2 regions of the Mesorhizobium sp. WSM3864 genome follow, and region 2 is predicted to be linked to the other one. Evidence: predicted binding sites of a transcription regulator. Region 2 holds the regulator's gene; the other holds the start of a gene.
What was found. The regulator LexA, encoded in region 2, represses DNA repair genes until DNA is damaged. The targets are predictions, from matches to a motif close to TGTTCNNNNTGTGTTCNG.
Positions count from the first base shown of each region.

Region 1: CK215_RS21610 (UvrD-helicase domain-containing protein) is a predicted target of LexA. The motif match lies at 2,012-2,029, and genes of this name have one in related genera.

Region 1 covers NZ_NSGD01000011.1:114,176-118,601, reverse strand. Annotated here, with positions in the region: gene CK215_RS21615 (glucose/quinate/shikimate family membrane-bound PQQ-dependent dehydrogenase) at 1-1,887, opposite strand, end outside; gene CK215_RS21610 (UvrD-helicase domain-containing protein) at 2,070-4,426, shown strand, end outside.
Region 2 covers NZ_NSGD01000001.1:668,066-672,491, forward strand. Annotated here, with positions in the region: gene CK215_RS03300 (ComEC/Rec2 family competence protein) at 1-2,183, shown strand, start outside; gene lexA (transcriptional repressor LexA) at 2,167-2,901, opposite strand; gene glp (gephyrin-like molybdotransferase Glp) at 3,018-4,223, opposite strand; gene moaC (cyclic pyranopterin monophosphate synthase MoaC) at 4,225-4,426, opposite strand, start outside.

The sequences.
Region 1 (4,426 bases), on a different contig from region 2:
GTAAGGCGCGCCCTCATTGCGGTTGAGCCCTTGCTCGCTGCCCTTGGTGTCGCCGGGCGGCGGCACGTCCGCGCGCGGAATGAGTTTCGACGTGAAAGCGAGATAAGTCGGCATGCCGAACATCACCTGTCGCACCGGGTCGACCGCGACGCCGCCCCAGTTGAACACACCGAAATTGCCGGGATAGACCAGCGTGCCCTGCAGCGAGGGCGGCGTGTAGCGTCCCTCGTAACGCAGTCTCTTCAGTTCGATCCGACACGCCAGCTGATCGAACATGGTGATCCCCCACATGTCGGCGCCGGTCAGCGGCTTCGGGTTGAACGACAGGTCGGAGGACGGCTGCGTCGGCGAGGTATGGTCGCCTTCGATCGCTCCGCCCGGTGCCGGCACTTCCTTCACCGGAATGATCGGTTCGCCAGTGCGCCGATCGAGCACATAAAGATCGCCCTGCTTGGTCGGCCCTACCAGTGCCGGCACCACGCCGCTCCCCGTCGTGATGTCGACCAGCGTCGGCTGCGCCGGCACGTCCATGTCCCACAGGTCGTGATGCACCGTCTGGCGCACCCAGCGCAACTGTCCGGTGTTGAGGTCGAGCGCAGTGATCGAGGAGGAGAATTTTTCGACATCGGCGCTGCGGCCCATGCCGAGCTGGTCGGGCGTCTGGTTGCCGAGCGGCAGGTAGAGCAGGCCAAGCTTCTCGTCGGCGCTCGCCGTTGACCACATGTTGGGCGAGTTGTTGGTGTAGTTCTGCCCCGCCGGCAGCGGCGTCGTCTGATCCGGTTTGCCGGAATCCCAATTCCACAACAGCGCGCCGGTGCCCGCGTCATAGGCGCGGATGACGCCCGACGGCTCCTCGGTCGAATAATTGTCGTTTACCGCGCCCCCAACGATGATCTTGCCGGCGAGGATGAGCGGCGCCGAGGTCGAGTAGTAATAGCCCGACTTCGGAAAGGGCATGTTGGCCATCAGGTTCAGCGTGCCGCCTTCGGCGAAGGACGGACAAACTTGCCCGTTCGCGGCATCGAGAGCGATCAGCCGGGCGTCCGAAGTCGGCAGGTAGATGCGTGCCGCGCAGGGCTGGCCCGCCGCGATCTTCGCATCGGCGTAATAGGAAACTCCGCGGCAGGTCTGGTGCTGGCGGTTGGGATCGAGCTTGATCTTCGGGTCGTAGCGCCATTTCTCCTTGCCGGTCGCGGCATCGATGGCGATGGCGAAATTGTGGGGCGTGCAGATGTAGAGCGCATCACCGACCTTGAGTGGCGTTACCTGATAGGTCGTCTCGCCGATGTCGTCCGGACCCTTCATGTCGCCGGTGCGGTAGGTCCAGGCCGGCTGCAGCTTGGCGACATTATCCGGCGTGATCTGAGCGAGCGGCGAGTAACGCTGGCCGAACGGCGTGCGGCCGTAGAAATGCCATTCGCCCGCCGGCATGTCGCCGCCGAGATTGGCCGTCGGCGTCACCTTATCGGTGTTGAGCGTTCCGCCGATGTCCTTCGGATCGGCGGTCATCGAATAGCCGGCCACTGCAAGCGATGCGAGCACCGCCAGGATGAGCGGAGCGCGTCCGTCCGGACCGGTGAATCCCCGCCTGGCCCATGGCGTCAGCAGCCAGAGCGCGATGAGAACGATGATGCCGCCGCGCGGGCCGAGCTGCCACCAATCAAAGCCGGTTTCCCACACCGCCCAGCAGAGCGAGGCGAGCACGATCGCGGCATAGAGCCAGAGCCCTGTCGATCTGCGGCAGAAAACGAGCCAGGCGGTGATCAGGAAGGCCAGTCCGGCAATCAGGTAGTACCAGCTGCCACCCAACGTCACCAGCCAGATGCCGCCGCCGCCGAGGACCAGGCCGATAAGCAAAAGGACGAGGGAGGTGATGGTGACAGCCAAGACGATACTCCTTCGACTGTTGCGCGCTTGCGGCGCCTCTGAGGCAACGGCTTGCCGTCCCTGCCCTGTTGGCAGCTTTCTCTCGCAAGTTGCGCCTGTCAAGGCGGCCCCGAACAGGAACAACTAGAACAAAACGGAGACACTTCTGGCCTTTCGCTGCCGAATCACTACATTCGGGGGCGATGTCCGGCTTTTCGGAAGACATGCCCTTTTTTGACGAACCGAATGCGCGGCCCGCCGCCCCATCCGGTCTTGCCGCGCGCGCCATGGCCGCACGCAACGCGCAGAACCGTGCGCCCGATTATCTGAACGGCCTCAATCCCGAACAGCGGCTCGCTGTTGAAACGACCGAAGGCCCGGTTCTGGTGCTGGCCGGCGCCGGCACCGGCAAGACGCGGGTGCTCACCACGCGCATCGCCCACATCCTTGCCACCGGCAGGGCCTTTCCCTCGCAGATTCTCGCCGTCACCTTCACCAACAAGGCCGCGCGCGAGATGAAGCAGCGCATCGGCTTGCTGATCGGCGAGCAGAATGTCGAGGGCATGCCCTGGCTCGGCACCTTCCACTCGATCGGGGTCAAGCTGCTGCGCCGCCATGCCGAGCTTGCCGGATTGAAATCCGATTTCACCATTCTCGATACCGATGACGTGGTGCGGCTGATCAAGCAGCTGATCCAAGCCGAAAGTCTGGACGACAAGCGCTGGCCGGCCAAGACCTTCGCGCAGATGATCGACAACTGGAAGAACAAGGGCCTTGGCCCCGACGAGATTCCGGAAGGCGACGCGGGCAGCTTCGGCAACGGCAAGGGGCGCCAGCTCTACAAGGCCTATCAGGAACGGCTGCAGACGCTGAATTCCTGCGACTTCGGCGATCTCCTCTATCACCCGATCCGCATCTTCCGCGCCTATCCGGACGTGCTGAAGGACTATCACCGCAAGTTCAAATACATCCTGGTCGACGAGTACCAGGACACCAATACCGCGCAATACATGTGGCTGCGCTTGTTGGCGCAGAGGCCGCAATCCTCCCCCCTTGAGGGGGAGGTGTCCGCGAAGCGGACGGAGGGGGTCGCCGCGGAAGGCGCCGCCCAGTCATCAGGCGCCGGAGCGTCGAGCACTGCCGCGAGGACGCCTCCCGACCGGGCTTCACCCGGCCACCCTCCCCTCAAGGGGGAGGGAAACCGACGTCAATCCACTGTCAACATTTGCTGCGTCGGCGACGACGACCAGTCGATCTATGGCTGGCGCGGCGCCGAGGTCGACAATATCCTGCGCTTCGACAAGGATTTTCCCGGCGCCACCATCATCAGGCTGGAGCGCAACTACCGCTCCACCGCGCATATACTGGGTGCGGCTTCGCATCTCATCGCCCACAATGAGGGCCGCTTCGGCAAGACGCTGTTCACCGACCGCAACGACCCCGAGGACGACAAGGTGCATGTCCATGCCGCCTGGGATTCGGAGGAAGAGGCGCGCGCCATCGGCGAGGCGATCGAGGCCTACCAGCGGCAAAAGCACAACCTCAACGATATGGCGATCCTGGTGCGCGCGTCCTTCCAGATGCGCGCCTTCGAAGACCGCTTCATCACGCTCGGCTTGAGCTACCGAGTCATCGGCGGTCCGCGCTTCTACGAACGGTTGGAAATCCGCGACGCGCTGGCCTTCTTCCGCGTCGTCGCCAACAGCGGCGACGACCTTGCCTTCGAGCGCATTGTCAACGTGCCGAAGCGCGGGCTCGGCGAAGCCACCATCCGCCAGATCCACGACACCGCGCGCGCCATGCAAATCCCGATGCTTGAGGCCGCGGCGACGCTCGCCGAAAGCGACGAGCTGAAGCCGAAGCCGCGCGCCGCGCTGCGCGAGGTCGCGGCCAATTTCGAGCGCTGGCAGAAGGCGCTGGAGACCACGCCGCACACCGAGCTCGCCGAGACCATCCTCGAGGAGAGCGGCTACACCGACATGTGGAAGAACGAGCGTTCGGCGGAAGCGCCCGGGCGGCTGGAGAACCTCAAGGAACTGATCCGCTCCATGGAGGAGTATGAATCCCTGCGTTCCTTCCTCGAGCATGTCGCGCTGGTCATGGAGGCCGAGCAGGGCGAATCGCTCGATGCGGTCTCGATCATGACGCTGCATTCGGCGAAAGGGCTTGAATTCGAGACCGTATTCTTGCCCGGCTGGGAGGAAGGTCTGTTCCCGCATCAGCGCGCGCTGGACGAAGGCGGCCGCTCCGGCCTCGAGGAAGAACGCCGCCTCGCCTATGTCGGCCTGACTCGCGCGAAAAAGAACCTGCACGTCTGGTTCGTCTCAAACCGCCAGATCCACGGCCTGTGGCAATCGACCATTCCGTCGCGTTTCGTCAATGAATTGCCGGAAGCCCATGTCGATGTCGCCGACGGCGGCAATTCCTATGGCGGCTACGGCAATCCCTATGGCGGCGGCTCCTTCGCCTCGGGCCGCGGCGGCGGCCGGCAGAATCCCTACGGCGCTTCGCGCTTCGACAATATCGGTGCGGAAAAATCCGGCAGCTTCTCCAACACCTA
Region 2 (4,426 bases):
TCGGCTTCCTGCTGGTGCCGGTGTTCCTGGCCGCCGGCGTGATACTCTATTATTCCTTGAGCGCCGAGCCGGATCTTTACAGACCGATGGCGGCGGTGGCGCTGATGGCTCTCTGCGCGGCCGTTTCGCGTCCCTGGCTGAAGACACACCTGGTCTTTATGGCGGCGTTGTTTTGCGCGCTGGGATTCGTCGCCGCGAAGGTCGAGACCTGGCGCGCCTCTACACCGATGCTCGGCTCCGAAATCCAGACGCGGCTGACAGGCCGCGTCGTCATCGCCGAGGAAATGGCCAATGGCCGCGTCAGGCTAACCATCGATCTCGTCTCGACCGCGCATCCAAAGCTGCGCTACGCGCCGGATCGCGTCAGGCTCTCGGCACGCAGGATCTCGGCCGGCATGAAGGCCGGATCGCTGGTGACGGGTTACGCGCGGCTTCTGCCGCCGACCGGGCCGGTCCGTCCCGAAAGCTATGATTTTTCCTTCGACAGCTATTTTTCCGGCATCGGCGGCAGTGGATTTTTCCTCGGCGACCCGAAACTCATTCCGCCAACCGACCCGATCGCTCAGACGAGCATCGCCTCAGCCATCGAGAACGCGCGCGAAAACATTGCCGATCACATCAGAAGCACCATTGGCGGAGCCGAAGGCGAGATTGCCGCTGCACTGATCGTCGGCGTGCGCGCCGGCATTCCCGAGGACATCAACGAGGCGATGCGGCGGACCGGCATCTATCACATCATCTCGATTTCGGGCCTCCACATGGCGCTGGTCGCCGGCACGGTCATGCTTCTGCTGCGCGGCGCCTTTGCGCTGTTCCCGGATTTTTCGTCACGCCGGCCAGTGAAGAAATATGCCGCGGCAATCGCGCTTATGTCGATCGCCGCCTATCTCGTCATCTCTGGCGTGGTGGTCGCCGCCGAGCGAAGCTTCATCATGCTGGCCGTCATGCTGATCGCCGTGCTTTTCGACCGCGCCGCGCTGACGATGCGCAACTTGGCGATCTCGGCCATCGCCGTCATCCTGGTGTCGCCGCATGAAGTGGTTGGCCCGAGCTTTCAGATGTCGTTCGCGGCAACCGCCGCCCTTGTCGGCGCCTATGCCGGCTGGTCCGACTACCGCGCCGGCAAGGTGAGAGCGCCGCCGGCAAAGCGTTCGTTCCTGCGGTTCATGTCGCACAAACTGGCAGTCGGAGCAGGTGGCGCCGCAATGACGTCGATCATTGCCGGAAGTGCCACGGCGCTGTTTGCCATCTGGCATTTCCAGCGCGTCTCGCCGCTCAGCCTGCTGGCCAATCTCGCGATCATGCCGATCGTCACGATCGTGATGTTTCTCGCCGTCGCCAGCGCGGTCATGATGCCGTTCGGCTTCGACGGGCCCTTCCTCTATTTGATGGGCAACGGCCTGGCGGCGATGATCGCGATCTCGGCTTGGATTTCGGAGTGGTCGCCGGTCGATGCCGTGGGCCTGATCTCGATCCATTCGGTGCTGCTGGCGACGATCGCGCTCGTCATCGCTACGATGGCGACTACGTGGCTCAGGCTGGCCGCAATTCCTTTCGCTGCCGCGGCCGTCATGATCATCCCGCAGGTGCGCACGCCGGACCTGCTGATCTCGGAGGACGCGCATCTGGTGGCGATGCCGATCGGCGGGGGCGAACTCGCCGTCAATCGTGCCCGCTCCAACGAGTTCACCACCGATAACTGGAAACGCGCGCTCAAGGCCGAAACGATCGTGCCGCCGGAGACATTCGCCAAGGGCACGCTGGACTTGGCCGATCCCGTCGACCTGCCGCCTGGATCGCCCTTTTACTGCACGGGCGATCTCTGCATTGGCCGGCATCCATCGGGCGCAATCGTCGCGCTCGCCGAGAACCGTGAAGCTGCCCGGCCTGCCTGCGACTTCGCGGACCTCATCGTCATCAACGACGCCACGGCCTACAATCCCTGCCGCGATCCACGTATCCTCGTCGTCACCAAGCGGCAACTTGCGCGCGACGGCAGTGCCGCTGTCTTCTTCGATCCGCAATCGGCGACGGCGCGAGCAACCATTCAATACGCCGTCGAAAAACCGTACCGCCCTTGGCACGAACAGCGGCGCTACTCGCGTGAGGCCAGGGGGCTGGCGCCTTACAAGAAGCCCGAGAAGCCGGAAGCCAAGCCGCAGCCCCTCAGTAGCGGCGGATGAGCCCGACTAGCTTGCCCTGAACCTTGACGCGATCGGGACCGAAGATGCGCGTCTCATAGGCCGGATTGGCAGCCTCGAGCGCGATGGAGGCGCCCTTGCGGCGGAAGCGCTTCAGCGTCGCCTCCTCGTCGTCGACCAGCGCCACGACGATCTCCCCGGGGCTCGCAGTGCTGGCGTTGCGGATGATGACCGTGTCGCCGTCGAAGATGCCGGCCTCGATCATCGAGTCGCCTTTGACCTCGAGCGCGTAGTGCTCGCCGCCGGCGATCATGTCCGGCGGCACTGTGATCGAATGCGTCTGGTGCTGGATGGCGTCGATCGGCACGCCGGCGGCAATGCGACCCATCACCGGGATAGAGACGGCTGAAACGGCGTCGTCGTCATTGCTGGGCGTCGGCGTGCGGGCGGGCGCCGCGGGTTTGATCTGGCGGCCGAGATTGCCTTGGCCGCCCTGGATGACGCTCGGCGAGAATTTCTTCGCCGCATTGAGGCCGGGCGCGATCGAGTCAGGTAGGCGCAGCACTTCAAGGGCACGCGCCCGGTTCGGCAGCCGGCGAATGAAACCGCGCTCCTCCAGCGCCGTGATCAGGCGGTGGATGCCCGATTTCGAGGCAAGGTCGAGCGCTTCCTTCATCTCGTCGAAAGACGGCGGAATGCCGCTTTCCTTGAGCCGTTCATGGATGAACATCAGCAGTTCATGTTGTTTGCGCGTCAGCATGGCGGCCCCCATGGGTTCTGAAACCAGAATCAGAAAAACAAACCCAGAACAAACACTATCTGTTCCAGTTGTGTTCCGCAACCGTTTAAAGTTTAGTGAATGTGTTGACGTTTTGTTCAGCGTAACATCAGAATGCTGCATTCCTCGCCGGCTTCAGCCGCCGGTGCGAAGGGTTGGCGCACGATCAGGCCATTGGCATCGGCGAGCATCCTCAACATCGAGGAATCCTGGATGCCGAACGGTGTTGCGATCAGCGCCCCCGCATCTTCGCGGACCACGGCGCGCACATAGTCCTGCCTGAGATCGTTGGCGTGCATTGCGGCGCCTAACCGGGCCGTGCGGATTTCCTGCCGGCAGGACCGGCCGCCCAGCCGCGCCAGAAGCGGCTTCAGGAACAGCTGCGAGCAGACCAGGCTTGCGACGGGATTGCCGGGCAGGCCGATGCAGCGAATGTCGCCGAGCCGGCCAAACATCAACGGCTTGCCGGGACGCATGGCGATCTTCCAGAAGTCTAGCTGCATGCCTTCGCCGGTCAGCACGTCGTGGATCAGGTCGTGGTCGCCGACGGAGGCGCCGCCAAGCGTGACGATGACGTCGGCGCCGGCCTTGACCGCCTTCTTGACCAAGGCCGCGATCGCGTCCTTGCGGTCGGCGGCAATGCCGAGGTCGAGCGCGCGCGCGCCGACCGACTGGGCCGTAGCTGTGACGCCATAGGCATTCGACGAGATGATCTGGTCGGGGCCGAGCGCGCTGCCCGGCGGCAGCAATTCGTCGCCGGTGGCGATGATGGCGAGCAGCGGCTGCCGCACCACGTTGAGACTCGGATGGTTGGCCGATGCCGCCAGCGAAAGCGCCGCCGGATCGAGCTGGCGGCCTTTTTCGAGGAGCAGGTCGCCCTCGCAGAAGTCGAGCCCGCGGCGACGGACGTTGCGTCCTTCCGCGGTCGGCTCGGTCACTTCGATGCTGCCGCCGCCGAGATCGCGGACATTCTCCTGGATAACGACGGTATCGGCGCCTTCGGGGAGCGGCGCGCCGGTGAAGATGCGCACGGCCTCGCCCTTGCCGACAGAGCCGGTGAAGCCACGCCCGGCGGGGGCCATGCCGATCACGGAGAGCCGGGCGGGCGCCGAGGCTACGTCGGCGGCCCGTACGGCGTAGCCGTCCATCGCCGACGCATTGAAGGGCGGCTGGGTGCGCAGAGCCACCACGGGGTCGGCCAGGACCCGGCCGGCCGCGTCGGCCAGCGGCACGCTTTCGCCTGGCAGCGCGGTCGCGCCGTCCAACAGGCGTTGGAGCGCCTCGGCGACCGGAAGCAAAGCCATGCTAAGGACCTGCCTTGTAGTCGCCCGACTTGCCGCCGGTCTTCTCGACCAGCCTGATGCCGGAAATCGCCATGGCGCGGTCCGCTGCCTTGGCCATGTCGTAGATGGTGAGGCAGGCGACCGACGCCGCGGTCAGCGCCTCCATTTCCACCCCGGTCTTGCCGGTAACCCTGGCAAGCGCGCTGACCCTCAGGCCAGGGAGC